One region of the Lysinibacillus sp. BSL11 genome, then DNA from elsewhere that is predicted to be linked to it. Evidence: a T-box and tRNA genes for the amino acid it is inferred to sense, from the RefSeq annotation. Region 1 holds a T-box; the other holds one or more tRNA genes.
What was found. The T-box of region 1 lies ahead of alaS (alanine--tRNA ligase). A T-box ahead of a tRNA ligase gene usually reads a tRNA of that ligase, here a tRNA-Ala.
Positions count from the first base shown of each region.

Region 2: it has a tRNA-Ala gene. The T-box ahead of alaS (alanine--tRNA ligase) is inferred to sense a tRNA for this amino acid. The anticodon was not compared.

Region 1 covers NZ_JAVGCX010000001.1:335,917-361,383, reverse strand. Annotated here, with positions in the region: gene hisA (phosphoribosylformimino-5-aminoimidazole carboxamide ribotide isomerase) at 1-677, opposite strand, end outside; gene recD2 (SF1B family DNA helicase RecD2) at 867-3,299, shown strand; gene hpaB (4-hydroxyphenylacetate 3-monooxygenase, oxygenase component) at 3,423-4,856, shown strand; M-box (ykoK) riboswitch at 4,914-5,079, shown strand; gene corA (magnesium/cobalt transporter CorA) at 5,324-6,289, shown strand; T-box leader at 6,358-6,573, shown strand; gene alaS (alanine--tRNA ligase) at 6,661-9,321, shown strand; gene RCJ95_RS01810 (IreB family regulatory phosphoprotein) at 9,410-9,676, shown strand; gene ruvX (Holliday junction resolvase RuvX) at 9,679-10,095, shown strand; gene RCJ95_RS01800 (DUF1292 domain-containing protein) at 10,114-10,422, shown strand; gene RCJ95_RS01795 (DUF1292 domain-containing protein) at 10,795-11,322, shown strand; gene mltG (endolytic transglycosylase MltG) at 11,472-12,599, shown strand; gene RCJ95_RS01785 (O-methyltransferase) at 12,886-13,518, shown strand; gene RCJ95_RS01780 (peptidase U32 family protein) at 13,524-14,456, shown strand; gene RCJ95_RS01775 (peptidase U32 family protein) at 14,471-15,751, shown strand; gene udk (uridine kinase) at 15,751-16,389, shown strand; gene greA (transcription elongation factor GreA) at 16,565-17,053, shown strand; gene RCJ95_RS01760 (YrrS family protein) at 17,197-17,856, shown strand; gene mtnN (5'-methylthioadenosine/S-adenosylhomocysteine nucleosidase) at 17,917-18,609, shown strand; gene sigK (RNA polymerase sporulation sigma factor SigK) at 18,940-19,647, opposite strand; gene pssA (CDP-diacylglycerol--serine O-phosphatidyltransferase) at 19,734-20,234, opposite strand; gene RCJ95_RS01740 (phosphatidylserine decarboxylase) at 20,371-21,153, shown strand; gene RCJ95_RS01735 (YqeG family HAD IIIA-type phosphatase) at 21,190-21,711, shown strand; gene yqeH (ribosome biogenesis GTPase YqeH) at 21,708-22,811, shown strand; gene aroE (shikimate dehydrogenase) at 22,843-23,673, shown strand; gene yhbY (ribosome assembly RNA-binding protein YhbY) at 23,679-23,981, shown strand; gene RCJ95_RS01715 (nicotinate-nucleotide adenylyltransferase) at 23,991-24,581, shown strand; gene yqeK (bis(5'-nucleosyl)-tetraphosphatase (symmetrical) YqeK) at 24,550-25,122, shown strand; gene rsfS (ribosome silencing factor) at 25,119-25,463, shown strand; gene RCJ95_RS01700 (class I SAM-dependent DNA methyltransferase) at 25,464-25,467, shown strand, end outside.
Region 2 covers NZ_JAVGCX010000024.1:18-5,167, reverse strand. Annotated here, with positions in the region: gene RCJ95_RS21880 (CynX/NimT family MFS transporter) at 1-972, shown strand, start outside; gene RCJ95_RS21875 (hypothetical protein) at 1,040-1,570, opposite strand; gene RCJ95_RS21870 (nitric oxide synthase oxygenase) at 1,620-2,666, opposite strand; tRNA gene RCJ95_RS21865 (tRNA-Glu) at 3,396-3,467, opposite strand; tRNA gene RCJ95_RS21860 (tRNA-Asn) at 3,469-3,545, opposite strand; tRNA gene RCJ95_RS21855 (tRNA-Ile) at 3,553-3,626, opposite strand; tRNA gene RCJ95_RS21850 (tRNA-Gly) at 3,631-3,704, opposite strand; tRNA gene RCJ95_RS21845 (tRNA-Phe) at 3,710-3,785, opposite strand; tRNA gene RCJ95_RS21840 (tRNA-Ser) at 3,792-3,884, opposite strand; tRNA gene RCJ95_RS21835 (tRNA-Ala) at 3,898-3,973, opposite strand; tRNA gene RCJ95_RS21830 (tRNA-Pro) at 3,989-4,065, opposite strand; tRNA gene RCJ95_RS21825 (tRNA-Arg) at 4,081-4,157, opposite strand; tRNA gene RCJ95_RS21820 (tRNA-Lys) at 4,176-4,248, opposite strand; tRNA gene RCJ95_RS21815 (tRNA-Gln) at 4,262-4,336, opposite strand; tRNA gene RCJ95_RS21810 (tRNA-His) at 4,346-4,421, opposite strand; tRNA gene RCJ95_RS21805 (tRNA-Trp) at 4,470-4,543, opposite strand; tRNA gene RCJ95_RS21800 (tRNA-Tyr) at 4,548-4,631, opposite strand; tRNA gene RCJ95_RS21795 (tRNA-Thr) at 4,639-4,714, opposite strand; tRNA gene RCJ95_RS21790 (tRNA-Asp) at 4,723-4,798, opposite strand; tRNA gene RCJ95_RS21785 (tRNA-Val) at 4,803-4,878, opposite strand; rRNA gene rrf (5S ribosomal RNA) at 4,890-5,005, opposite strand; partial or broken rRNA gene RCJ95_RS21775 (23S ribosomal RNA) at 5,073-5,150, opposite strand, start outside.

The DNA of each region.
Region 1 (25,467 bases):
TGAAGTTTTCCGTTAGCTAATTGGTTAAATCTTTCTAAGTCTCCGATTGAACGAACGCCGCCTGCATAAGTAGCTGGGATAGATGTCCAAGCAGCTAAGTCCTGTACCAAGCTTTCCTGCATGCCACCCTTTTTTCCTTCAACATCGACAGCATGTATTAACAGCTCATCACAAAAATCTTCAATATAGGCAATCGACGCAGCATTGACTTCGAAGTGACTAAATGTAGTCCATTTATCTGTCATGACAAACCACTTCCCGTCACGCATCTTACAACTGAGATCGATGACAAGGTGTTCTTTACCAATTAATTGATTTAAACGCTTTAAACGTGCTAAATCGAGCTGACCATCATGAAAAATATAGGATGTGACAATGACATGCGAAGCACCTGCATCAATATACTTTTGAGCATTGTCAGCCGTAATGCCACCACCTATTTGTAAGCCTTGAGGATAGGCTGTTAGAGCGGATAGGGCAGCTTCTTCATTACCAGAGCCTAGCATAATAACGTGTCCACCTGTTAAACGATCTTGGGCAAACATTTGTGCATAGTAGCTAGCGTCATGTTGAGAAATAAAGTTTTCAACAACTGCTTGATTTGTATATCCCAAAGTGCTGCCTACAATTTGTTTTACTTTGCCATCGTGTAAATCGATGCAAGGTCTAAATTCCAATAATTTCACAATCCTTCCGTGCAACTAATTCATATTAATCATAGCATGGAACGGAGGATAAAGGCAGAGAATTGTCATTTGTCAAAATAATGTAAAAATAACGAAGCGAATCTATTTTTGTCTGCGATATTTTCATGTGGCTATGGTAAAATAAAAAGATTGAAAACTATAAGAAAGGACGGACCGAACATGACAGATCATTTAGATTTATTTGAACTCAATAAATTTTTTATACTCGGACGTCCGATCGTCTCTATCTTTCATAATGCGCAAAATATGTATTCGATTGTACGTGTGAAAATTCAAGAGACGAATTTGCAATATGAAGATAAAGAAATTATTGTTGTTGGTTATTTTCCCCCACTACAAATGGACGAACAATATCGATTTACTGGTATTTTAAAACAGCATCCTAAATACGGTGCTCAATTTCAAATTGAGACATTTACGAAAGAGGTGCCTGCAACTGAGCAAGGAATTATTCATTATTTATCTAGTGACCTCTTCGTAGGGATCGGGAAAAAAACAGCTGAAACGATTGTTGAAAAACTAGGTGCGAATGCACTCCGTGTTATTTTAGAAGATCCTAATGCCCTCGATGCTGTTCCGCGTCTATCTGCTGAAAAAAAAGAAGTCATTCACCGCACCATTGAGCAAAACTTAGGTTTAGAGCGGATCATGATTCAATTGAATGAGTGGGGATTTGGTCCACAGCTTGGCATGAAAATTTATCAAACCTATCGAACAGAAGCCATTGAATTACTGACAGAAAATCCATACCGCTTAATTGAAGATGTGGAAGGGGTGGGTTTCTTTCGAGCTGATGAGCTAGGTGCGAAATTGGGTATAACTGGTAAACATCCTGATCGTGTCAAAGCAGCGATTTTACATATTTTAAATACAGCAGCTTTATCAGATGGACATGTCTATCTAGATGCAGAACATGTTTTACCGCTCGTTAAGGAAATGCTTGAACAAAGCCAACGACAGGAGATACCATTCGAAGATATTTCTCAAGCCTGCATCGGACTCCGTGAAGAAGGCAAAATTTGTGGTGAAGAGACAAGGTTATATTTACCGTCACTGTATTTTTCAGAGGTAGGGATTGCATCGAAAATCTTATCGCTTATCGAACGGAATAATAAGGCTGAACATTTTAGTAAAGATGAAATTCGAAAAGCCATTGGAGAAACAGAGGAGCTACTCAATGTTACCTATGCAGAAACACAAGCGAATGCCATTGAGCAGGCTTTAAATTCAGCTGTTATGATATTAACGGGTGGTCCTGGTACGGGGAAAACCACTGTTGTACGGGGAGTCGTAGAAGTGTATGCAAAGCTTCATGGCCTATCCTTAAATCCAAAAGAGTATGCTCAAAAAGAGGAGCCTTTTCCGATTATTCTTTGTGCGCCGACTGGACGTGCTGCTAAACGATTAGCCGAATCAACAGAGCTACCTGCGATGACCATTCATCGACTGCTCGGTTTTACAGGGCAAGAAAAAGAGGAAGAAACAGAGCGTGAAGTGACAGGTAAGCTGATTATCGTGGATGAAATGTCCATGGTTGATACATGGCTTGCCCATCAATTATTAAAAGCTTTACATGAAGATGTTCAAGTTGTCTTTGTAGGAGATCAGGATCAGCTTCCACCAGTAGGTCCAGGACAGGTATTAAAGGATTTATTAGCATCCAAGCAGCTACCAACCGTCGAACTAACAGATGTTTACCGACAAGCAGAAGGCTCAACGATTATTGAACTTGCCCATCAAATAAAAAAAGGAACGATTCCAAAAGAGTTAACAGCTAAAACCTCTGATCGTTCGTTTATTAAGGCTTCAGCCGATCAAGTTGCCAACGTTGTAACACAGGTTGTCAAAAGTGCTGTCGCAAAGGGTCAGGAAATCCGTAATATCCAAGTGTTGGCACCCATGTATAAAGGACCAGCTGGGATAGATAATTTAAATAAAATGATTCAAGAGCTTATTAATCCAAATGATACTGGAACACGAAAAGAGCTAGTCTTTGGGGATGTAACCTATCGAATAAAGGATAAAGTTCTTCAGCTTGTCAATCAACCAGAAAGCAATGTCTTTAATGGAGATATGGGTGAGGTCATTAGTATTATTAAGGCGAAAGAGACGGTCGAAAAACAAGATTTATTGATCGTATCCTTTGATGGCATTGAAGTGACCTATCAACGAAGCGATCTCAATCAATTGACACTAGCTTATTGTTGCTCCATCCATAAATCACAGGGCTCTGAGTTTCAAACGGTCATTATGCCAGTGGTTAGAGGGTATTCCAAAATGTTACGGCGTAATCTTTTATACACAGGTATTACACGTGCTAAAAACTTTTTGATTTTATGTGGTGAACCAGATGTACTTGCAGATGGTTTACAACGTACAGATGACCTACAGCGTTTCACCTCTTTACGTGCAAGACTTAACCCAATGGAAATTGAGGAAGAACTTGTGGAAGTCGAGGCAATGTCAGTTGAAAATGAAGTGTCGCAGGAGCCTGTTTCCATTGAACAAAAGCTAACAGTAGAAACAGCCCCTTTTATTCATCCAATGATTGGTATGAATAATGTCTCTCCCTATGATTTTTTGGATGACTAAAATAAATATACCCGATTAGACTGTCTAATCGGGTTTTTCTAATTGATGTATCGTCACCTAATATTTGGACATTTCATATACTAGATAAGTACAAAAACATAGGGAATGTATAGGGGTGACAGCATGCCAATAATGACAGGGCAGCAGTATATTGAACGAATTGATGCTTTAAAAACGTATATTTCGATAGATGGGAAAATCGTGACAGGGAAGGTGTCAGAACATCCTGCCTTTAAAGGAATTATTCAGAGTCAAGCGAAACTTTTTGATTTACAACATCAAGAGGCACTTCTTGAAAAAATGACCTATGAATCGCCAACTAGCAAACAGAAAGTTGGCATGTCCTTTCTTCAAGTATTGACGCAAGAAGATCTTGTGAAAAGGCGCCATGCGGCAAGAGAATGGGCATTATCTTCACAAGGCTTTATGGGGAGAAGCCCTGATTATATGAATACAACATTAATGGCCCTTGCATCAGCGTCAGACTTTTTAAAAGAGCAGCCAAATTGTTTCCCAGAGCATTTGCTAAAGTTCTATGAGTATGCTCGCGAGAATGATATTACGATGACACATACCTTTATTGAACCACAGGTAAATCGCAAACGCTATTACTATGAGGATGAAGAAGTAACCATTGCTGCTAAAATCATTGGGAAGACAAGTGAGGGCTTAGTCATTAAAGGGGCAAGATTACTAGCAACACAGGGTGGCATAACAGATGAGCTTCTTGTTTTATCGACAAATGGCTATGATGAAGGAAAAGGTTTCGGTTTTTCTATTCCAAGTAATACTAAAGGCTTAAAGTTTTTATGTCGGCAATCGTTTGTAGGGGGAGATTCTACCTTTGATTATCCGTTAAGTGCTCGTTTTGAAGAAATGGATGCAATCGTTGTGTTTGATGATGTAGTTGTCCCATGGGAACGTGTTTTTTACTATGAAAATATAGAAGTGGCCAATCAATTTATGAATGTCAGTGGCTTCCAAGCTTACACATTACATCAAGTGTTATCTCGCCAAATTGCCAAGACCGAATTTGTACTTGGGGTTGTGCAATCGATAGTGGACACTATTAACATCGGAGACTATCAACATGTACAACAAAAAGTGGTGGATGTGATTGTGCCATTAGAAACGATGAAAGCACTGTTAATCAAATCAGAAGTGGATGCACAAAGAGATAATTTTGGCTTTATTCGACCTGACCTTGCAACCCTCCAAGTAGCTATTCAAATTTTCCCGAAAGTTTATCCAACTTTTACGGAAATTATCCAGCAACTAGGAGCAAGTGGCTTGATGTCTATACCGACTGAACATGCATTTGCAGTAGATGACGGTGATCTTGAACATTATTTGCAATCATTCAAAGACAAAGGAGAAGAGCGAGTAAAGAAATTCCGTTTAGCTTGGGATTTAACGATGAGTAGTTTTGGCACAAGACAGACATTGTACGAACGCTTTTTCTTTGGTGATCCTGTACGTTTATCTAGCTTGCTCTATCAATCTTATCAACGAGAGCATTTAGTGCAAAGAGTAGAAGACTTTCTGAAAAATGATTGATAGAAAGTTTGACAGTTGTGAAACTATCCGTTATCATTTACAGGAATAAAAAAATAAGACTCCCTTCGTTAGGTGAGGCTCCTATGCTGGAGATACGCTACTACCCAAAAATGTCGAGAGACGCCAATGGGTCAACAGAAATCATCGAAATAAGGTGTTTTTTAACGTAGCTGGACATATTCCTATGCCGCATAGTGCTAAAACTCAACGTTTGAAGGTAACAAGCATGCAATGTATTTTATTGCTATTTTTTGATATGTGTATTCAACACGCCTTCATTCGTAGAAGGCGTGTTTTTGTTATGGAAGGAAGGTGATGAGAAATGGATAGTAGTCCTGAACCGAATAAGTATCATTTAGGCAAACGGAAACATATAAAAAGTCATCGATTTCTGATCACCGATGCAGACAAAAGGTGATAAGGATGACCTTTTGTTTCCCTCAATAACAAACATGAGGTGAAATGCAATGATTAAAATCCACTATTATAATAGCAGCAGCAAGACAGTCCAACATGATTTCAATATGATTGATTTAAAACTCCCTATTCATAACGAAGATTTATTATGGGTAGATTTATATGCCTATAGTTATAATGAATTGAACAATATAGCAGATGTATTTGGCTTTCATCCACTAGCAGTTGAAGATTGCTTACATGAAGGCTCACGTCCAAAAATGGATAGTTATGGTGATTATAAATTTTTTGTGCTCCATGCACCAATCTATAATGAGAAAAGTAACAATGAAATTACAACAGTTGAGTTAAATATTTTTATGGGACCAAACTATATTGTGACTGTGCATAAACAAAAGTTGCAATGGCTAGGGAAAATGGAGAATGTTTGTGTCAATAGCCCAAGATATTTAGAAAAGGGTACTGATTTTTTATTGCATACTATTATTGACGGTATTACAGACGAATACTTCCCAGTATTAGAACGAATTCGCGCACGTATAGATGAACTAGAAGAAGAAATTTATGACTATCAACCAAAAGTGGTGACAGAGGAATTTCTTGCGTTGAAGCGGACAATTATTTTAATTCGTCAGGCCATTATGCCACAAAGGAGAATTTTTTCTACAATCAATGGCCAGTGGAAATTTGACATTCAAGAAGAAAATATTCCATTCTATAAAGATTTGAATGACCATCTAGAACGTATTGTCGACTCCACAGAGACATATCGCGATTTAGTGAACAGCACGCTTGATACGTATTTTTCAATTATCAGTGGGAAATCCATTGAAAAGCTGAATTTATTAACGGTCATTTCGACAATTATGTTACCACTATCAGTAATTACTAGTTTTTTTGGAATGAATGTACCTTTACCTTATCAAGATACCCCTTATACAACGATTGCAATTAGCGCCTTCTTAGTTATTTTTACATGGGGTATGTGGATATATTTCAAAAAAATGATTGCTTAGTTAGTGTTAGTCATACTAGTACTAATTGACAGCGCAATAGATTTTTTTTATAATTTTCGATAGAAAAAGTAAAAACGATGATGGAAAAAGTACGTATTTGTGTGTGTACAAGAAAGGGATTTCTAGGCTGAAAAAATCCTCACAACAGCAAATGCCGAAAGCTACTCCAGAGTGCAGCTAATCCCTGCCGTTCACTGACGTTACAAGTGCTAAAGAGGTAAGTAAGATTTTTACTTACAACTAGGGTGGTACCGCGAGACTAATGACAAGTCCTCGTCCCTTTTTGGGGATGAGGGCTTTTTTTATTTTCTTCGGTAGATCGCAGGACTCGTATCGTGATTTTACAATATAAAATAGGAGGAAATTATCCGATGAAAGCAGTAGATATTCGCCGTATGTATTTGGAATTTTTTAAAGAAAAGGGGCATCATCATGAGCCCTCAGCACCACTTGTGCCAATAAATGATCCATCACTTCTTTGGATCAACTCAGGTGTTGCAACTTTGAAACCATATTTTGATGGCCGTATTATCCCTGATAATCCACGTATTACAAATGCACAAAAATCGATTCGTACCAACGATATTGAAAACGTTGGGAAAACAGCTCGACACCATACATTCTTTGAAATGTTAGGAAACTTCTCTATTGGTGACTACTTTAAAAAAGAAGCAATTCATTACGCTTGGGAGTTTTTAACAGATAAAAAATGGATGGGCTTTGATCCAGCATTATTATCTATCACGATTCACCCTGAAGACCAGGAAGCTTATGATGTTTGGCATCAGGAAATCGGTATTCCAGAAGAACGTTTAATTCGTTTAGAAGGGAACTTCTGGGATATCGGAGAAGGTCCATCTGGTCCGAACTCAGAGATTTTTTATGATCGCGGCGTAGAATACGGCTCAGATGAAAATGATCCTGAAATGTATCCAGGAGGAGAAAATGAGCGTTACCTTGAAATTTGGAACCTTGTGTTCTCTCAATTTAACCATAATCCTGATGGCACTTACACGCCACTACCAAAGCAAAATATTGATACAGGTATGGGCTTAGAACGTATTGTGTCCGTCGTGCAAAATGTACCAACAAACTTTGATACTGATTTATTTATGCCAATCATTGAAAAAATCGAGGAATTTGCCAACCGTAAATATAAACGACCTGGCGAAGTAGACTTAAATGAAATCTTTGGCTCAGAAGAAGATATTAATACACCATTTAAAGTGATTGCAGACCATATCCGTACAGTAGCATTTGCTATAGGTGATGGTGCCCTGCCATCAAACGAAGGCCGTGGCTATGTATTACGTCGTTTACTACGTCGTGCGGTTCGCTATGCTAAACAAATTGGCATTGAAAAACCATTTATGTTTGAACTTGTACCAACTGTGGGTAAAATTATGGAAGACTTCTATCCAGAAGTGACAGAGAAAAGCGAATTTATTCAACGTGTCATTAAAAATGAAGAAATTCGTTTCCATGAAACATTAGATGGTGGTTTAGCTATCTTTAATGAAGTAGTGGAATCTCAAAAAGCAGTCGGTCATGATTACATCCCAGGAGCAGATGCTTTCCGTTTATATGATACTTATGGTTTCCCAATCGAGCTAACGGAAGAATATGCAGAGGAAGTAGGCATGAAAGTAGATCATGAAGGTTTTGAGGCAGCGATGGAAGAGCAACGTGAACGCGCGCGTGCTGCACGACAAGATGTTGATTCGATGCAAGTACAGAATGAAGTATTAGCAAACTTAACGGTTGCAAGTGAATTTGTTGGCTATGATACGTTAACTGTTAATACTGAAATCGCTGCAATGATCGTCAATGGTCAAGTTGCGAAAGTCGCTTCAGAAGGTCAGGAAGCATTGGTTATTTTAGCAAAGACACCATTCTACGCTGAAATGGGAGGCCAAATTGCCGATAGTGGTACTATTTCAAATGATAGCTTTACGGCTGTCGTAAAAGATGTTCAAAAAGCACCGAATGGTCAACCGCTTCATACAGTAGTAGTTGAATCTGGGGAAATGCATGTGGAAGATGCAGTGCAAGCAGTGGTCAATCGTGATGACCGCAATTTAATCATTAAAAACCATACGGCAACACATATTATGCAACGTGCATTAAAAGATGTGCTAGGTGATCATGTAAACCAAGCTGGATCATATGTAGGACCTGACCGTTTACGTTTTGATTTCTCTCACTTTGGTCAAGTTACTAAAGAAGAATTACAACAAATTGAACGTATTGTAAATGAAAAAGTGTGGGATGATATAGAGGTCATTATTGAAGAAAAAGGCATTGATGAAGCAAAAGCAATGGGTGCTATGGCATTATTCGGTGAAAAATATGGAGATGTTGTACGTGTAGTATCCATCGGAGATTATTCGATTGAGCTATGTGGTGGTATCCATGTTAAACGCTCTTCTGAAATTGGCTTCTTTAAAATTGTTTCAGAAGGTGGTATCGGTGCAGGTACTCGTCGTATAGAAGCTGTTACAGGAAAAGTTGCTTATGAAGCAGTAAAAGAAGAAGAAGCATTATTAAATGATGCAGCAGCATTATTAAAAGCAAATGCTAAAGATATTGTCACAAAAATACAGGCATTACAAGCAGACTACAAAGAATTACAACGTGAAAACGAAGCATTATCTCAAAAAATTGCCAATGCTCAGGCTGGGGCAATTGTTGATGCAGCACAAACAATTGGAGATGTCACAGTTCTTTCTACAAAGGTAGAAGCAAAAGACAATAACCAACTGCGTCAGATGATGGATGATTTGAAGGCGAAAATGCCAAAGGCTGTTATCGTTCTTGGAGCAGTGGATGGCGATAAGGTTATGCTATGTGCTGGAGTATCAAAAGAATTAGTTGGTGGCAATTACCATGCTGGAAATATCGTGAAAATGGTTGCGGAAGCATGTGGTGGTAAAGGTGGCGGTCGTCCGGATATGGCGATGGCAGGTGCAAAAGATGCATCAAAACTTGATGAAGCACTACTTTCTGTGTATGATTATGTTAAATCCATTTAATTAATTCACCAAAACATGTTATAATAAAGAGAAATTGGAGATGAGCTTGTTTGCACATCTCCTTATTTCTGAAAGCGAGGTGCTGGTCATGAGTTCATTTGATCAAACGATGAAATTTAATTTTCCAGAAGAATCAATGGAACAGGAAGTCAAGCAGGTAATGTTGAAAGTTCATTCTTCATTAGAGGAAAAGGGATATAACCCTATCAATCAGATTGTTGGTTACTTACTTTCTGGTGATCCGGCGTATATTCCTCGCCATCAGGATGCTCGTAATTTAATTCGCAAGCTTGAGCGTGACGAAATTCTAGAGGAGCTTGTTAAATTTTATATCAAAAAGAATAACGAGGACTAGAAATGAGAATTATGGGATTAGACGTTGGGTCAAAAACTGTGGGTGTTGCTGTAAGTGATGCACTTGGTTGGACCGCCCAAGGTATTGAAACCGTAAAAATTGATGAGGCTAATGGTGAGTTCGGTATTGACCGTATCGCTGAGCTAGTAAAGGAATATACTATAACAGAATTTGTTGTAGGTTTTCCAAAAAACATGAATAATACGGTTGGACCGCGTGGAGAGGCTTCTGAGAACTATAAAAAGCTATTAGAAGAGCATTTCTCACTACCGGTCAAATTATGGGATGAACGTTTAACGACGATGGCTGCTGAACGTATGCTGATCGAAGCGGACGTGAGTCGCAAAAAGCGCAAGCAGGTCATTGATAAAATGGCAGCTGTGATGATTTTACAAGGCTACTTAGATAGCAAAAATTAATTGATGAGGTGACTATGCATGGCACACGAGCATAACCATGAAGAAGAACTACATGTTCAACACATTACAGTGATTGACGAAAACGGAAACGAGCAGCTTTGTGAAGTGATTCACGTTCATGAATCTCCAGAGTTTGGCAAATCATATGTGTTTTACTCAATGGTAGGCGCAGAGGAAGATGAAGATGGCTCAGTTGAAATCTTTGTATCTTCATTTGTACCATCTGAAAATGGTGAAGATGGTGAATTAACACCAATCGAAACTGAAGCAGAGTGGGATATGGTAGAGGACGTTTTAAACGCTTTAGAGGATGAAAACGAAGACTAATCTTCTAACTCAAAGCTTGGAACAAGGATCGCAGCTTGCAGTCCTTGTTCCTTTTTTATTGAAGCTTTTCTATTGTAGAAGGATTGTTAAATGGAGGAATGAATGCATTGTAGATGTGTGAATTTGATCCACAATTGTTGGGAAACGTTCATAAAGTTAGAGGATTCGCTTAGAATTAGAGTGGCACCGCTCCATGAATGGAGGCTCCGCTCAAAGCCACGCTCGAAAATTTCGAGAGCCTGCTCAAATGTAGAGAAGAAAAGCTCCTAAACAGGGAAAACTTGCTCAAAAATAGGAGAAGCTATTCTAAAGTGTATAGCCTCAAAAACGATTTAATAAATGACATCAAATTGTCATAAAGGAGGAAACAGGATGAATGAAGAAACGCAAGAATTTATGATCATTGGGAAAGATGGTAAGGAACAGCAGTGTCGTGTGGTCATTACCTTTGATGCGGAGGACAAGTCCTATGTGTTATTTTCCCTTCTAGATGAAACCGGTCAAGAAATTCCAGGAGACCTTTCGGCGATGACTTTTGATTATGATGACAATACAGGTGAGATGACAAATTTACAGCCTGTTGAAACAGATGCAGAATGGGAAATGATTAATGAAGTGGTGTTAACATTACTTGATGAATTTGAAGAAGAACCACAGCTAATTACTGTGACAGACGAAGAAGGAAAAGATCAAGTGTGCGAAGTCATTCATACGTTTTCGTCTGAGCAATTCGGTAAATCGTATGTATTATATGTGCCAGCAACAGATGAACCGATTGATGAGCGTGATATTTTTGCTGCCCAATATATAGCTGGAAATGAAGGCCAGATTGAAGAATTATACCCGATTGAGTCAGATGAAGAATGGGAATTTGTAGAAGAAGTATTAAACACTTTATAGGATAAACTATTTCTAGAATGCTCAAAAATCTGCTAACGAAAGTTGTTGGCAGATTTTTTACATATGTAATTTCTCCTGAATTGTCGATTTCTGTTTGTCGTGAAAGTTGATTTCTAGTATGATATTGAATAGTGATAGGGGGGAAACCCGTGGATAACGGTTCTAAAAAACAAGAAATGTTTTCAAAAATGCAAGAAAGAAAATCTGAGGTAAAAATCGTGAGAAAAATCGTCGCAATTATTGCCATTGTTTTCGTACTAATAATTGGCGTTGTTGGTTTATTTGGGTACAATTATGTAAAAGGTGCTTTAAAACCACTAGACCCTAATGCAACGAAAACGATTGCGGTAGAAGTACCAATTGGCTCTAGTTTGTCCTCCATTTCAACACTACTAGAGAAAAAAGGTGTCATAAAAGATGCACGTGTTTTTAAGTACTATGCAAAATTTAAAAATGAATCACAATTTCAAGCGGGAAATTATGATTTAACACAGGCAATGACTTTTGATGAACTTATTGAAAGCTTGAAAACAGGGAAGGTATATCGTAAGCCTGTCTTTACGATGACGGTCCCAGAAGGCTTAACACTTGAACAAATTGGGAAAGTGATTGAAAAGAAAACACCGTACACACAAAAAGAATTTATGGATCTTGTGACGAGTGACACATTTGTTCAACAAATGATGGCTAATTATCCTGAGCTAGTTACAGAGGCGGTTTTAGCTGACAATATTCGCTATGACTTAGAGGGCTATTTATATCCAGCTACGTATTCTTATTATGAGGAAAAACCATCCTTACAAGCGATTGTAGAAGAGATGATAGCAGCCATGAACAATGTGGTGAAGAACTATAGTGATGTATTAGCTGAAAAACAAATGTCCGTACATCAGCTGTTAACATTTGCTTCATTATTGGAAGAAGAAGCGACTGCTCAAACGGATCGAGAGACTATTGCAAGTGTCTTCTATAATCGAATCAATGAAGGGATGCCACTACAAACAGACCCAACCGTGCTCTATGCACTGGGTGATCACAAGGATCGTGTTTTATATGAGGATTTAGAAGTGGATAATGCCTATAACACATACAAAAATAAAGGTCTACCACCTGGTCCAATAGCGGGTGCAGGTAAAACTTCGATTGAGGCATCATTAAATCCAAGTCAAACAGATTATTTCTACTTCCTAGCAGATAAAGAGGGTGTCAACCACTTCTCGAAAACCTATGATGAGCATTTGCAGAAGGTAGAAAAATATTTACGAAAAGAAGAGTAAACGTATAGGAAGAACAAAAATCGTATAGCAAACAGATGGATAGAAGGAAAGAAAAATAGCTTTCCTTCTATTTTCATGCTATTATAAAGTGTGATTTTTGATCAATCCGTTCATTTATGCGGGACAAATATGCGTGGTGGCAATTGTTTGAGCATATCGAAGCAATTGCTCATTTTTGTATGGCAAAGTACCAAGACATCACGTTTGGTCTTTTTCTTTTTGTTGATAAATGATGAAGTACAGACAACGGCAAACGCTCGTTGCCTTTTAAATGAGGGTGGAAACAATGGAATTATCAGATGCATATATACAATCATTTATACAGCCACGTAATGAATTGCTTTTAGAAATGGAAGCATATGCGGAGGAGCATCACGTACCGATCATGCAGCTAGCAGGTATTGATGCATTAAATCAACTGTTGCGTATTCAAAATCCGTCAAAAATTTTAGAGATAGGTACAGCAATTGGTTACTCTGCTATTCGTATGGCAGAGGCATTGCCTCATGTCCAAATTGTTACAATTGAACGTGATCAAGATCGTGTAGCAAGGGCAAAAGCCTATATTAAACGTTCGACTGTATCAGATCGAATTACGGTCATTGAGGGTGACGCTTTAGAAGTGGATGACGAGGCCATTAACACAACATTCGATGCGGTCTTTATTGATGCTGCGAAGGGACAATACCAACGCTTTTTTGAAAAGTATGCACCTTTAGTAAAATCAGGTGGGGTATTGTATATCGATAATATGTACATGCATGGTTTGTCTGATTTAGAGTTGAAGGATGTTCCACGTCGTAAGCGAACAATGATTCGCAATTTAAAAAGCTTCACGGATTGGATTATGCAGCACCCAGATTATACAAGTGCTTTTTTACCAGTCGGTGATGGTTTATTACTATGTTTGAAGAGGTGACTACTATGAAAAAACCAGAATTGCTTGTGACACCACAATCATTAGAACATATAAAAGCACTTTTAGCCGCTGGAGCAGATGCTTTTGTTATTGGTGAACAACAATTTGGTCTACGTCTAGCAGGAGAGTTCTCAGTTGAAGAAGTAGAAGAAGCGACAAAGCTTATTCATGAAGCGGGTAAAAAGGTATATGTTGCAGTCAATGCACTTTTCCATAATGAGAAACTAGAGGCACTTGCTGATTATTTAAAAGAAATGCAACGTATCGGTGTGGACCGTTTAATTTACGGTGATCCAGCGGTACTCATTATTCGCAGAGAGCAAGGTGTTACGATTCCGTTACATTGGAATCCAGAAACGACAGCTACAAACTGGTTTACAGCTAATTACTGGGGGAAACGTGGTGCAACGCGTGCCGTATTAGCGCGTGAGCTTTCTCTTGATGAAGTATTAGAGATTAAAGAAAATACTGAAATGGAAATTGAAGTACAAGTACATGGCATGACATGTATGTTCCAATCAAAACGCCCATTACTCGGCCATTATTTCTTATATCAAGATAAAGTAATGGCTATTGAAAATCGCCAAGAAAATCGTAATATGTTCCTACATGATGATGAACGAAATAATAAATATCCAATATATGAAGATGTGAATGGTACACATATTTTCAGTCCAAATGATATGTGTATGATTGATGAACTAGGCGAATTATTTGAAGGTGGCATCGATGCGCTGAAAATTGAAGGTGTACTTCAAACACCAGACTATGTAGTCGCGGTAACAGAAGCTTATCGAAAAGCGATCGATACGTATTTTGACGAATCAGAAGACGCATATGAAGAAATAAAAGACGATTTATTAGCAAAAATTGAAGATATTCAACCAGCTATTAGACCATTAGATACTGGCTTTATCTTCAAGGAAACAGTTTACTAGGAGGGGACAATAACATGGCATTAGCGTTAGAGCAAAATGACAAAATCCGTGAGATTGTCAACGGTAAACGTGTCATTACTAAAAAACCAGAACTACTTGCTCCAGCTGGTAGCTTAGAGAAATTAAAAATAGCTGTCCATTACGGAGCAGATGCTGTATTTATCGGTGGGCGAGAGTTTGGCCTACGTTCGAATGCGGATAACTTTTCAATTGAAGAGATGCGTGAAGGTGTAGAATTTGCCAATCAATATGGTGCGAAAATATATGTAACAACAAATATTTTTGCCCACAATGAAAATATGGATGGCTTAGAGCGTTATTTAAAGGATATTGAATCAGTGGGCGTAACTGGTATTATTGTAGCAGACCCGCTCATTATTGAAACATGTCGTACAGCAGCACCTAAGCTTGAAATTCACCTTTCTACTCAGCAATCATTGTCCAACTGGAAGGCCGTCCAGTACTGGAAAGAGGAAGGTTTACATCGTGTTGTATTAGCACGTGAAGTCGGCGGAGAAGAAATGAAGCTGATGAAAGAAAAGGTCGACATTGAAATTGAGGCCTTTGTCCATGGAGCAATGTGTATTGCCTACTCTGGTCGTTGCGTTCTTTCTAATCATATGACGGCTCGTGACTCAAACCGAGGGGGATGCTGCCAATCATGCCGTTGGGACTATGATCTATATGAATTAGAAGATGGTGAAGAAAAAGCACTTTTCGATGAGAGCCATGCACCATTTGCGATGAGTCCAAAAGATTTAAAATTAATTGAAGCGATTCCTCATATGATTGAGCTAGGTATTGACTCGTTAAAAGTTGAAGGTCGTATGAAATCCATTCACTATGTAGCGACAGTAGTTTCTGTGTACCGTAAAGTGATTGATGCTTATTGTGCAGATCCAGATAACTTTAACATTAAACGTGAATGGCTAGAGGAATTAGACAAATGTGCTAACCGTGATACGGCTGAAGCATTCTTCCATGATGCACCTGGCTTTGAGGAGCAGATGTTTGGTGTGCATGGTCGTAAAACAACCTATGAATTTGCTGGACTTATTTTAGAGCATGATCCAGAGACAAAAATAGTGACAATGCAACAGCGTAATTATTTTAAACCTGGTGACGAAGTAGAATTCTTTGGTCCTGAAATTGAGAATTTCCGTTTAACAATGGGTGAAATTTGGGACGAGGATGGCAATAGCCTAGATGCAGCACGTCATCCATTACAAATTGTTAAATTTAAATGTGATACACCATTGAAGCCGCATAACATGATGCGAAAGGAGAATAACTAATGGCAGTGAAGCGCCCTGTTGTCATCGGAATCGCAGGTGGCTCATGCTCCGGAAAAACGAGCGTGACGCGCGCCATTTATGATGTTTTCCGTGAGCATTCTGTTGTGGTAATTGAACAAGATTTTTATTATAAGGATCAAAGTCATTTAACATTTGAAGAACGCTTAGGAACTAACTATGATCATCCGTTAGCTTTCGATAATGATTTATTAATTGAGCACATAAAAAAGTTGTTAGTTCGTCAACCAATTCAAAAACCTGTGTATGATTACGTCCAGCATACAAGGGCAGAAGAAGTTATACATGTTGAACCAGTAGATGTTATTATACTAGAAGGTATTCTAGTTCTAGAGGATGCTGATTTACGTGATTTAATGGATATTAAATTATTTGTGGATACAGATTCAGATTTACGTATTATTCGCCGCATTATGCGTGATATTAAAGAGCGTGGACGTACAACAGATTCGGTGATTGAGCAGTATTTATCAGCGGTTCGACCAATGCATAATTTATTTATTGAACCAACGAAACGTTATGCTGATATCATTATTCCAGAAGGTGGGGATAATGAGGTCGCGATTGATTTAATGGTAACGAAAATTAAAACTATTCTTGAAACCGACAACGTATTGTAATAAGATAGAGTGGTATTGACAATATTTACATGCATATTTTGAAAAAGCATGCATACTATTAGGTCAAAGCGTAATTTGAAAACGTTTAAAAATAATAAAATTCGATTAAGTGCATCTCACATGCATTTAGTCGAGTTTTATGTTTTTATATTGAAGAAACAAGGAGTGAAGGACTTTGGCAAATGAAAAACAGTACCCTATGACAGCTGAGGGAAAACGTAAATTAGAAGAAGAATTAGTAAAATTAGAAACTGAAACACGTAAAGAAATCGTTGAACGTATTAAAATAGCACGTGATTTTGGAGATCTTTCTGAAAACGCTGAGTACGATTCTGCAAAAGAAGAACAAGCCTTTTTAGAAGGTCGTATTTCAACATTAAAATCAATGATTCGTAATGCAGTGATTATTTCTGAAGACGAGACAGATAACAGTGTAGTATCACTAGGGAAAACGGTTACATTTGTAGAAATCATCAATGGTAAGCCATCAACAGATGAAGAATCTTATACAATTGTTGGTTCTGCTGAGGCAGATCCTATGGAATTCCGTATTTCGAATGAATCACCAATTGCAAAAGGTCTACTTGGTCGTGCTGAAGGTGAAGAGGTTGTTGTTCAAACACCTGGCGGCGAAATGAAAGTGAAAATTCTCTCAATTAAATAATATGTATATGTACAAGCAGTTAGCCTTTGGCTGACTGCTTGTACCATTTTTAGCGTGAAAACTATGTAGTAAAATAATGAGTAGAATTATTTTGCAAGTGCTGTCGAACTTGATAGAATATTGCCTAGAGAGGGGGAGACATTATGAGTGAACGACAAACTCGAAGTGGTCGTCATTTGCAGCCATCTCGTAATAAAAAGCTAGATAAACTATTGAATGTTTTAATTGGTGTTGTGGTTGTACTCATTATTATCACAGCAACCTATGTGTTTAAATGGCAAGATGATGCAGATCAAGCAGTGAAAGAGGATCCAGCTCAAGAAGAACAGAGCGGTGATGATGAAAAAGAAGTAGAGAAAGAACCGACGGATGAAGAAAAAGAAGATCTCGCTGTAGAAGAAGATAAACCTTCAGAGGAAGAGTCGGAACCTGAGACATCCCAGCAAGAACAAGGCACAGCAGAAGAATCAGCATCAGATAATCCTATTGTTGAGAAGGTTATCACGAATAAAAATTGGCAGCCAACACCTACAACCCAAACAGGTCAGCATGTGTCTTCATATGACGACAAGTCTGTAGACTGGGCTGAGAAAGTAGCAACAGTATCTACTGTGACAGGTATTGACCAAAGCAATATGATCATCTGGCGTATGCAAAATAATGGTGGTCCTAATTCATCCATTGCTACTGTTTCTACAAATGATAAATCTCAAATGTATCGTGTAAGCATGGAATGGGTTGATAATGAAGGTTGGAAGCCTGTGAAGCTAGAGCAACTAAATACATTAGAAGGCGCCTATTGACGAAAATTACTCTTTTTATTATTTTTAATAGAGTTGATAAAAGAAGGGAAGTAACAGTACATGAAAATTGCAGTAATTGGCGCAATGGAAGAGGAAGTGGAGCTTCTAAGAGCAGCATTAGACAATGCACACAGCACAACGATTGCGGGTAGTGAGTATACAACAGGAACTTTTGAAGGGAAGGAAGTCGTATTATTAAAAAGCGGTATTGGTAAAGTAAATGCTGCTATGTCTACGACAATTCTTTTACATGAGTTTAAACCAGATGTTGTCATTAATACAGGCTCTGCAGGTGGATATGATGAAGCTCTTGAGGTAGGCGCTGTCGTTATTTCTGATGAAGTTCGTCACCACGATGTAGATGTCACAATCTTTGGCTATGAAATTGGACAAATGGCTGGTATGCCAGCAGCCTATAAATCAGATGAGAAATTGATGAAGGTAGCTGAGGAGGCTGTGAAGGCAGTTGGAGAGCACCAGTATGGCGTTGGTTTAATTTGCTCTGGAGATGCTTTTATGAATGATCCTGAACGTGTAGAGGCTGTTCGTCGTCATTTCCCTCAAATGAAAGCTGTAGAGATGGAAGCAGCCGCAGTTGCACAAGTTTGTTATCAATTTGCTACACCTTTTGTAGTCATTCGTGCATTATCAGATATTGCAGGTAAAGAATCGAATATTAGCTTCGATGAATTTTTACCAGTTGCTGCAAAACATTCGACACAAGTCGTATTAAAAGCAATTTCCTCACTATAAACTACACAGAATGGTCAAAATGTGTGGTTTATTCTGTGAGAAAAATCACAGTTAATACAAAAAACAAATGCTACACTGACATTAATAAATCTCTTCATAATAGAATGGGAGGCTTTCATGATGTTATTTTTAACAGCAGGTGTAGTCATTATTACAACTTTAATAGGTACGTTGATTTCAGCAGAACTCTCTGAATCAGCACATTAGTATGACGGGAAAGCTCCCTTGCGACATAGTCATGTTGCAGGGGAGCTTTTTATATGCCATAAAATAGGCATATTCTTCCGCCATTGAAGGATTGAATTTTTTTCATAACCATTTTACAATATATTATTCAATAGTTTTTTGGTCTCGTTTATATAGTTGATAGAGTTTAATAAGTGCCCGTTTTTCAATGCGAGATACATAGCTACGTGAAATATTTAAGCGTGCTGCAATTTCCTTTTGCGTAAGTGCATCCTGTTGATTTAATCCATAACGGAGTGTCACAATTTCGAGCTCACGTTCATCGAGCATATGCAAATAGTGGTATAGTTGTGCTACATGCTCTTTATGCTCTAGCTTCTCTGTGGCACTTTCTTCATCACACTGAAGTAAATCACGAATTTGCAGTGCGTTCCCATCTTTATCAGTTCCAATCGGCTCAAATAGCGAAACGTCTTTTTGCACTTTCTTTTGGGTGCGTAGATGCATTAAAATCTCATTTTCAATGCAACGAGCTGCATATGTGGCAAGTCGAGTTTTTTTATCAGGGGTATAGCTCTCAACGGCTTTCATTAGTCCAATTGTTCCAATGGAAATATAATCATCGAGTTGCTCATGTTTTGGATGGAATTTTTTAACGACATGCGCGACAAGCCTCATATTACGTTCTATTAGATCAAGACGTGCTTGCTCATCGCCACCTAAAAATCGTTCAATACAAGCAGCTTCCTCTTCTTTTGAAAAGGGTTTATGGAATGTTTGCCCCTTTAAATAGCCAAGCAATGCAGGGATTTCAAGCCATAACTGCAACATCGATGTAAAAATTCCGCTCATTGAATGATTTCATCCTTTCCCCATTTTTCGACAGTATATGTTTAAAAGCAGTGGGAAATGAAAAAAGTGCAACAGCAAATGTGCTGTTACACTTTTTTTAACGTAAATGTACTAATCATGAGTAAAGCTAAAATGGGGAAAAGGAAAAGATAAAATGCCGGATGGAACGTATAAGCTGCGAAATACGTTAAAGTTAAGAACGTACCTGCGGCTGTAATTGGTAAACCTGTGAAATAACCGTTCGCTTCGCTAATATTGAAGCGAGCTAAACGCATAGCGCCACAGACGATAAATAATACGGCCATCATCATGCCGACAAAACCAAAATCAACTAGAACAACTTCATACATTAATAATGCAGGCGCCACACCAAATGATATAATATCACTCATAGAATCTAATTGTTTACCTAATTCTGACACTTGTCCGAGCGCTCTCGCTACCTTACCATCGTAGCGATCAAGAAGAGCTGCTATAAAGATAAACAAGACACTATAGCTATAGTATTCATGTAGAGTGGCCATAATAGCCGCGCCTCCAAAGGACATATTACTAATTGTTATGAAGTTAGCTGCGTGCGATTTCATTTTCTTAACCGTGGTATCCACCAACTTGTGATAAAAAAACAAGGGGGATCACTCCTTTGCACTTAAGATATTGTACCATTATACTTCGAATGCGAAAAAATTGACAGTCTAAATTAATGGATAGGGGTTTTACTGTATGAAAGAAAAACTATATCAACGCTTGATAGAACTAACGAATGGTAAGCAATCTTCCCATCTTTTGCAAACAATTGCAAAAGCGAAGTGGAGTAAACGTATAATTCCAAGCTACATGAAGTTATACGATATTAACCTTGAAGAAGTTTCAAAAAAACAACAACAATTTTCGTGTTTACATGATTTTTTTACAAGAGAACTTATTGAAGAAGCTCGCCCTATTGAAAAAAATCCAACTGTATATGCCAGCCCAGTAGATGCAAAAGTGGAGTCCTTTGGACGTATTGAATGGGATATGACATTTCTTGTGAAGGGTAAGCCTTATGCATTACAAGATTTACTTGGCAATACAGAACGAGCTGCACAATATGCAGACGGACATTATATCGTTTTTTATTTAAGTCCGGCTGATTACCATCGTATCCATAGCCCGATAGATGGAGAAGTCTTACGACAATATACACTTGGTCAGAAATCTTATCCTGTGAATCAGTTAGGTCTTACATACGGTAAAAAACCAATTTCTCATAATTATCGTTTAGTGACTGAGCTGAAAACAGCAAATAATCAGCATGTTGCATTGATCAAAGTAGGTGCGACCTTTGTGAATTCCATTGTGCTTACCAATACAACAACGAAATGGCAGAAAGGGCAAGAAGTTGGTTATTTCTCATTTGGTTCTACTGTTGTGATGCTGTTTGAAAAGGATACAATTAAATTTACGGATAATGTTGTAAAAGGAAGCCCAATTCGAATGGGTGAAGCCTTTGCAAATATGCTATAATGGTCGAATAATACGTTAAGATTAGGGGTCGCTATTTTGTATAATTTTTTATTACCGAACGAATTTGTGACGAATATTTTTGAAATTACGCCGGAAAAGTTACAGGAATTAGGGATTAGAGGAATCATTACGGATTTAGATAATACGCTTGTTGAATGGGATCGTCCAGATGCAACAGAAGAGCTAATCATATGGTTACGCATTATGAAAGAATCAGGTATTCGTGTTATTATTGCGTCAAACAACAATGAAGCTCGTGTAAAGCATTTTGCTGAGCCGTTAGGTATCCCTTATATTCACAAGGCGAAAAAGCCACTTCGTAATGCTTTTTATAATGCACTGATTCAACTAGGCTTGCGTCCAAATGAAGTAGTAATGGTAGGAGATCAACTCCTTACGGATGTTATGGGAGCAAATCGCTTAGGCTTACACACAGTGCTCGTGAAGCCTGTTGCACAATCAGATGGGCTTGTAACAAAATTGAATCGTTTTATTGAACGTCGCGTATTTAATGATTTGAAACGAAAAGGAATTATAACTTGGGAGGAACAAGAATGATTGAAATGCCAAATTGTATTGGCTGTGGTACAACAATTCAAACAGAAGATAAAACAGCAGTTGGGTATGCACCCCCATCATCATTAGAAAAGGATGTGGTCATTTGCCAGCGTTGCTTCCGTTTGAAAAATTACAATGAAATTCAACCAGTATCGTTAACAGATGACGATTTTTTACGTATTTTAAATGGTCTTGGTACACAGCAAGGCTTAATCGTAAAAATTGTTGATATATTTGATTTTAATGGAAGCTGGCTACCAGGGCTTCATCGTTTTGTAGGGAAGAATCCTGTCCTATTGATTGCCAACAAAGCTGATTTATTACCAAAGTCAGTGAAGCCCAAAAAAGTTATCAACTGGCTGAAACGTGAAGCAAAGGCTCTTGGACTACAGCCTGTCGATGTCCTATTAGTCAGTGCCCATAAAGGCAAAGGGATGGCAGAAGCAATGGAAGCCATCGATGAATATCGTAAAGGACAAAATGTATATGTTGTTGGCTGTACAAATGTTGGGAAATCTACGTTCATTAACCGAATTATTAAGCAGGCAACAGGTGAGGGTGAAGTGATTACAACCTCACACTTCCCAGGTACTACTTTAGACATGATTGATATTCCATTGGATGATGGTAGTGCATTATATGATACGCCAGGTATTATTAATCATCATCAAATGGCTCATCATATTGATTCCAGTGAATTAAAATATATTATGCCGAAAAAAGAAATTAAGCCGAAAGTCTATCAACAAAATGCAGGGCAAACTCTATTTATTGGTGCATTGGCAAGATTTGATTTTATTCAGGGTGACCGTTCTGCCTTTACAATCCATGTGGCAAATGATTTACCAATTCATCGTACAAAGCTTGAGAAGGCAGATGCGTTATATGAAGAGCATAAAGGAGAATTATTGGCACCCCCAACTGCGGACTTTATCGACCAGTTACCGCCATTGGTTCGTCACGAATTTTCCATCAAAGAAGCGAAAACAGATGTTGTATTTTCTGGGCTTGGCTGGATTACCGTTCAACATGCGAATGTAGTAGTAGCAGCTTACGCACCAAAAGGTGTACAAGTTTCAATTCGTCCTTCGCTGATCTAAATGGAGGACATAGTAGAGAGAGGGACTAAAAATGAAGAAATGGTTTGCAGTTATGGGTGATCCAATTGAACATTCAAAATCACCTGCCATGCACAATGCTTGGTTTGAGGACATGTCAATTGATGCGACATATATTCCTTTACATGTAACGCCTGATCAATTAGAATCTGCTGTTGCTGGTTTGAAGACATTAGGGGCAAGTGGCTGGAACGTGACCATTCCTCATAAAACAGCAATCATTCCGTATCTAGACGAGCTAGATGAGCTGGCACAAAAAATGGGCGCAGTGAATACAGTCGTACGAACAACAGAAGGAAAGCTAAAAGGCTATAATACAGATGGTATTGGATTTGTTCGATCACTTGAAGAAGCCGTTGGGGTTTCTCATAAAGACAAGCCTGTATTACTTGTTGGTGCTGGAGGTGCTGCTCGAGGCATTGCCTTTGCTATGCAGCAACAAGGCTATCGTCATGTAACCATCGCCAATCGTACGGTGACGAATGCACAAATGATTATTGATGAAATGGGTATGGGACGTGCCATTTCATTACAACAAGCGGAAGAAACGCTAGCTGATTTCAGCATTATTGTGCAAATGACATCAGCTGGCCTTTCCACGGGTAATTTTTCAATGCCATTTTCATTAGATCGGCTGATGAAAGAAGCAATTGTTGCGGATATTGTGTATAATCCATTAATGACGCCTTTTTTACAAGCGGCTGAAGAAAAAGGAGCAACGATTATCACTGGCTTAGGAATGTTTGTCCATCAAGGAGCCATCGCTTTTGAACACTGGTTAGGAGACTATCCAAATACAAATTCAATGATTGCGCAACTGAAGGCGCAATTAGGAGGAAACTAATTTTTATGTTAACAGGTAAACAGAAACGTTTTTTACGTGCAGAAGCACACCATTTAACACCGATTTTCCAAGTGGGAAAAGGTGGCGTTAATGATGAAATGACAAAGCAAATTCGCGAGGCATTAGAAGTACGTGAATTGATTAAAGTACGTATTTTAGATAACTGTGAAGATGATAAACATGAAGTCGCTGAAGCATTAGCCAAAGGCGCTCATGCGGAGCTTGTCCAATTAATCGGTCTGACAGTTGTTTTATATAAAGAGTCCCGCAATCATAAAAAGATTGTATTACCAAAAGTAACGAAATAAGGTGAGACGATGAAAAGGGTCGGTTTACTTGGAGGTACATTTAACCCACCACATATGGGTCATCTTTTAATGGCAAATGAAGTTTTACATTCGCTAAAACTTGATGAAATCCGCTTTATGCCTAATGCCATCCCACCACATAAGCATGCACGTTTTGATGCTAGTAATGTTGAGCGACTTGAAATGGTAAAACGTGCGATTCGTCCATTTCCTTATTTTTCAGTAGAGTCGTATGAGCTTGAGAAGGGTGGCGTATCCTATTCCTATGAGACACTTTCTGCATTGTGTATAAGAGAGCCGAATGTGAAATTTTACTTTATCATCGGTGGTGATATGATTGATTCGCTACATACATGGCATTGTATAGATGATTTAGTGAAACTTGTTCAGTTTGTCGGAGTAAAGCGTCCAGGGACAGCCGCGGCAACAGAGTACCCTATACGTATGGTGGAAATACCTCAAATCGATTTATCGTCCACACTGATTCGTGAACGCCTGGCTACAGGAGGAACGGTGACATTTCTACTACCAGAAGCTGTAGAGACGTTCATACGAGAGGAAGGTCTTTATGGAACGCGAACAGTATTTAGCGGCGATTAAGCCAAGAATGCCTGAAAAACGTTATATTCATACAGTCGGAGTGATGGAAACGGCCATCAACCTAGCTCATAAATATGGCGAGGACGTAAAAAAAGCTGAAACAGCAGCTATCCTCCATGATATTGCTAAATATGCTGATATTGAGTGGATGGAAAATATCGTTCGTGATGAAAAATTAGATGAAAGACTGATTGGATGGGGTAGTGAATTACTACATGGTCCAGTAGGTGCATATATAGCACAAAGTGAGTTTGGTATCACAGACGAAGAGCTGTTGAATGCTATTCGTTTCCATACAACTGGGCGGGCTAATATGAGCCGTTTAGAAAAAATTATTTTTGTCGCAGATATGATTGAACCGAACCGTCGATTTGATGGAGTTGATCGTCTGCGCAAAAAAGCACAAAAAAATTTGGATAAGGCGATGAGTGCATGTGTACGCCATACTTTGGCATTTTTAATTGACACAAAGCAGCCGATTTATCCTTTATCTATAGAATGTTATAATGATATGATGAACAGAGAGGATAGTGAAGGATGACTTCAACTTTATTACAAGCAGCGTACAAAGCAATTGACGACAAACATGGTGAGGATATTGTCGTTTTAAATATGCAAGGAATTTCCCTTTTAGCAGATTATTTTATCATTGCTCATGGTAACTCAGATCGCCAAGTGCAAGCCATTGCACGCGAATTACAGGATGTAGCTGAACAACAAGGCTATGAAATTCGCCGTGTCGAAGGATTTGATGGAGCTCGTTGGGTACTAGTTGACCTAGGCGATGTTGTGGCACATGTATTCCATAAGGATGAGCGTGCTTATTATAATTTAGAGCGTCTTTGGGGCGATGCACCGCAACTAGACATGCCAGAGGCCTAAGTGA
Region 2 (5,150 bases), on a different contig from region 1:
GTTGTAGCACGCAAACTAGGGCTTGAGCTAACATTATTTTTATCAACTTTTCTCTTGGCCTTAGGAATTGTCCTACGTTCACTTGGTACGACAGAATTACTTCTATTGGGTACTGTGTTAATTGGCGTAGCCATTTCTTTTGGAAATGTACTAATTCCAGGATTATTAAAATTGAAATTTCCATATCATGTGGGTTTATTAATGGCCTTTTTCACCATGTCCATGAATTTTACTGCTGGCCTTGGAGCTGGTATTAGCTATCCGATAGCTAATTCATCGTTAGGCTGGCAAGGTGCGCTTTCCATTGCACTCATACTCGTTCTAATTACAATCCTAATTTGGATACCTCAACTAAAGTCAAATTACCCAGAACCAGTTACTACATCTAAAAAGACCAGTACACCTTTATGGAAATCACCTGTTACTTGGGCTGTCACAGGGGCAATGGGTTTACAGTCTTTATTATTCTATACAACAGCAGCGTGGATACCTGAGATCTATATTGCTCAAGGTTTAGCGCCTGATAAAGCTGGCTGGATGTTTTCAATCATGCAATTCTCACAAGTACCAATGGCTTTGGCAGTGCCTATTATTGCAGGTAAAATGACTTCTCAACGCCCACTTGTATTGATGTTTACATCCTTCTATTTAGTAGGCTTTGTTGGAGTTGTCATGGAATGGACAAGTCTTGGGGTCCTGTGGATGGTTCTTCTAGGGTTAGCAGGTGGTTCTTCATTCGCCCTAGCAATGATGTTCTTCACTCTCCGTACTCGTACTGCATTTGAAGCAGCAGATTTATCAGGCTTTGCACAATCTTTGGGTTATTTATTTGCCGCAATTGGTCCTATTCTTTTTGGCTACTTGCATGATTTATTTGGTGGTTGGAATATTGCGGGATGGCTCTTTGTCGTTGTGGCAATTTTACTCTTCTTTTGCTCAATGAGAGCTTCTAAGAATGAATATGTGCATTAAAATTAAATAAAGCAGGTGGTTCAGCTTCCTCCATCTGCTTTATTTCTATATAGTGTTTACACATTACTTAATTGTCGAGTTGCTGGATTAATGTTAGCAATTCAGCAAGGCATTCTGATGCTTCATTATTACGAGCTGTTATAGTAGAAAAAATAGGAACAGCCTCTTGTAAAAGCAAATAACTATAATAGTAATAGCCTACAAAAGCTTGCTTTCCATAGCCCTTTGGCGTTTCTTCCTCCCACTCCTGCTCATCATTGTCCTCATTTTCTATCCATAAATAGTTGACGTCTAATAGCTCCTGCATATTTTTAACAGTATTGACTGGGTCGAGATAATCTTTCGTAATAGCATGTGCCACAGCTAAATATAATTGTATTTCTTGTAAGGAGACAACCTCTAATTTTTTACTAGTAAGCTTTTTTAACAGGACAAGCAAAACCCATAGTGTCACCTGCCACAGTGTACCTTGATGTTCGATTAATTCAGCTAGTTGTGTGTATTGCTCCTGTTCTATCAGCTTAGGAATGGCTGTACCTCTACCATAAGGTGTCGTCAATTGTCTCCACGGGATATTGGGAATTTGCTGATCTAACATAGTAAGCCCTCTTTCATCAAAAGTGTTGAAAGTAAACAATTCCTTTACACTAATAGCATGGTTTTTGATAAAAATAATTTGGTGTATGATATATATTTACATAGGGTTTATGGAATATGTGAGTTGTGGCAGGGGAAAGTGGTGGGATTAACCATGTCCAGTTGCCAGTAACTTCTCTTCCTGTTGATTTTTCAGCCTCCTCAAACAATCTAAACTGCTGAGCTGCTGTATGATGATCAACAATGCTCACACCCTCTTCTTTAAATGAGTGAAGAACAGCAATATTAAGTTCTACTAAAGCACGATCACGCCAAAGAGACGCTTGTTTGGTTGTATCAAGATTAAAAATCTCTGCAATTGCAGGTAACATATTATAACGATCATGATCTGCTAAATTTCGAGCACCAATCTCTGTTCCCATATACCAGCCGTTAAATGGAGCTGCTTGAAAATCAATTCCAGCCATTTGAAAACGCATACTCGAAATAATAGGTACAGCATACCACTTCATTCCTAATTTCTCCACATCGATTGACTCTGGATGGCGGATTGAAACCTCTACTATATTTTCTTCAGGAATTACAAACATTTGAGGAGCACGATCATCCACCTGTATAACGATTGGTAGTACATCAAAATCAGTTCCTTTACCTTTCCATCCTAACGACTCACACACTTTTGTAAATTTAATGGACTGCGAATCTCCAATAATGCCTGCCTCTGTTTCATAGCCTGCATAACGAATTAGTTGATGATTCCAAATCCGTACTCTATCTGAAGCAAACACTGTTATAGTTGGACGGATTTTCCCATGATTTGTCGCATAATCAATATGTTCTAGTAATTTTTGAAAAATAGCCTTTTCATCTAAAACATCACGTGCATCTACTACATGCAGTGACTGCCAAAACAGACGTCCAATACACTTATTGCTATTTCGCCATGCCACCCGTGCGCCAAAAACTAGCTCCTCTGTTGTTGGGTGATATTCACCTGCATCCTTAACTGCCTGTAATCTATTCTTTAACCAAAATTCTGATTCATTTTGTTCTGTCTGATATAGACTTAAAAATTGCTTTATCTCCTGTATATTCATATCGATTCCTCCACTTATCCTCATATTAGAGGAACAAAACCACAAGCACCATGAAAATAGTAATTGAAAAAACATACATATTTTATATATGAAATAGTTTGTTCAAATTTACTCTATAGACTCTCTTTCTTAAGAGAATGTAAGGGAGAGGGATCCTAACTATTGTAAAAAGTCTACATTAATCATATAACCTTCATAGTGTTGTAGCAAAGCAATCAATAGAATTTTTTATGAAAGATAAAAGTCTTTCCATTTTAGGCTACTTACATGCTGCTGACGCTTGGCTTTCGCGCTGCGGTTAGCCTCTTTCTGGCTAACCCCGGCAATCAAGTAGTCTTCCTCATTTATCCCACAAATAAATTGAAGGTGTTCACTTATGGCTGGCTGTTGTAACTGATTCCCTACTCCACATTGAAAATAAGAGCTTATCTCCTCTAAGCATACAGATAATGGGCTTTTTGATCGCTATGCTACTATGAAAAAAGTAAAGTAAAGACACTTTGCAGAAAAGTTGATTGTAGTGGAGCCAGCGTCACAGATGAGACCCTGGAGCAAACGTAAATGAGTGAAGTGGCTCATCGGACGCCCTCTGGAAAGGAAGCTGGCGGAACGGAAATCAACCTCTTACCTTGCTAATAGGTGTCTTTTTCTGCTAGTGATCTTTTCTCAACAACATGAAAAAGGAGAATAGAAAAAAGCATGTAACACACATCTGTGCTACATGCTTGATGACCCGTACGGGATTCGAACCCGTGTTACCGCCGTGAAAGGGCGGTGTCTTAACCACTTGACCAACGGGCCGTGGCTCCGAAGGCAGGACTCGAACCTGCGACAACCTGATTAACAGTCAGGTGCTACTACCAACTGAGCTACTTCGGAATAATGATGGGCCTAAATGGACTCGAACCATCGACCTCACGCTTATCAGGCGTGCGCTCTAACCAGCTGAGCTATAGGCCCATTTTGGAGCGGGTGATGAGAATCGAACTCACGACATCAGCTTGGAAGGCTGAGGTTTTACCATTAAACTACACCCGCAATAATGGTGGGTCAGGACGGAATCGAACCGCCGACACTTAGAGCTTCAATCTAATGCTCTACCAACTGAGCTACTGACCCGAAAAATGGAGGAGGTAGAGGGATTCGAACCCCCGCGCGGTGTTACCCGCCTGTCGGTTTTCAAGACCGATCCCTTCAGCCAGACTTGGGTATACCTCCAAAAATATTACAATGGTGGAGCCTAGCGGGATCGAACCGCTGACCTCCTGCGTGCAAGGCAGGCGCTCTCCCAGCTGAGCTAAGGCCCCATTTATCATGAAAGATGGTCGGAATGACAGGATTCGAACCTACGACCCCTTGGTCCCAAACCAAGTGCTCTACCAAGCTGAGCTACATTCCGTAAACATGATTTTATTGGCGCGCCCGACAGGAGTCGAACCCATAACCTTCTGATCCGTAGTCAGACGCTCTATCCAATTGAGCTACGGGCGCATGCTAATTAAAAAATGATGAGCCATGAAGGACTCGAACCTTCGACCCTCTGATTAAAAGTCAGATGCTCTACCAACTGAGCTAATGGCTCATGAAATTAAAAATGGCTGGGGTACTAGGATTCGAACCTAGGCATGACGGAATCAAAATCCGTTGCCTTACCGCTTGGCTATACCCCAATTTTAAAATGGGGCGACTGATGGGAATCGAACCCACGAATGTCGGAACCACAATCCGATGCGTTAACCACTTCGCCACAATCGCCACTATATAAATTATATTAGCTGTATTATGAACGAGTACCTCAATACCTGGCAGGGGCAGTAGGAATCGAACCCACACCAAAGGTTTTGGAGACCTCTATTCTACCGTTGAACTATGCCCCTAAAATGGTGGAGGGGGACGGATTCGAACCGCCGAACCCTAAGGAGCGGATTTACAGTCCGCCGCGTTTAGCCACTTCGCTACCCCTCCAAGGGAATGGTGCCGGCGATAGGAGTCGAACCCACGACCTACTGATTACAAGTCAGTTGCTCTACCAACTGAGCTACACCGGCAATAATAATGGCGGTCCCGACCGGGATCGAACCGGCGATCTCCTGCGTGACAGGCAGGCATGTTAACCGCTACACCACGGGACCAAAATGGTGGAGGATGACGGGCTCGAACCGCCGACCCCCTGCTTGTAAGGCAGGTGCTCTCCCAGCTGAGCTAATCCTCCACAAAAAATAAGCGAAGCGACGTCCTACTCTCACAGGGGGAAGCCCCCAACTACCATCGGCGCTAAAGAGCTTAACTTCCGTGTTCGGTATGGGAACGGGTGTGACCTCTTTGCCATCATCACTTCACTTATTCAGCTGAAAGACTTATTCTTTCAAAACTGGATAAACGATACATTGAATGTTTCAAACTTTTTTGGTTAAGTCCTCGATCGATTAGTATTCGTCAGCTCCATGTGTCACCACACTTCCACCTCGAACCTATCTACCTCAT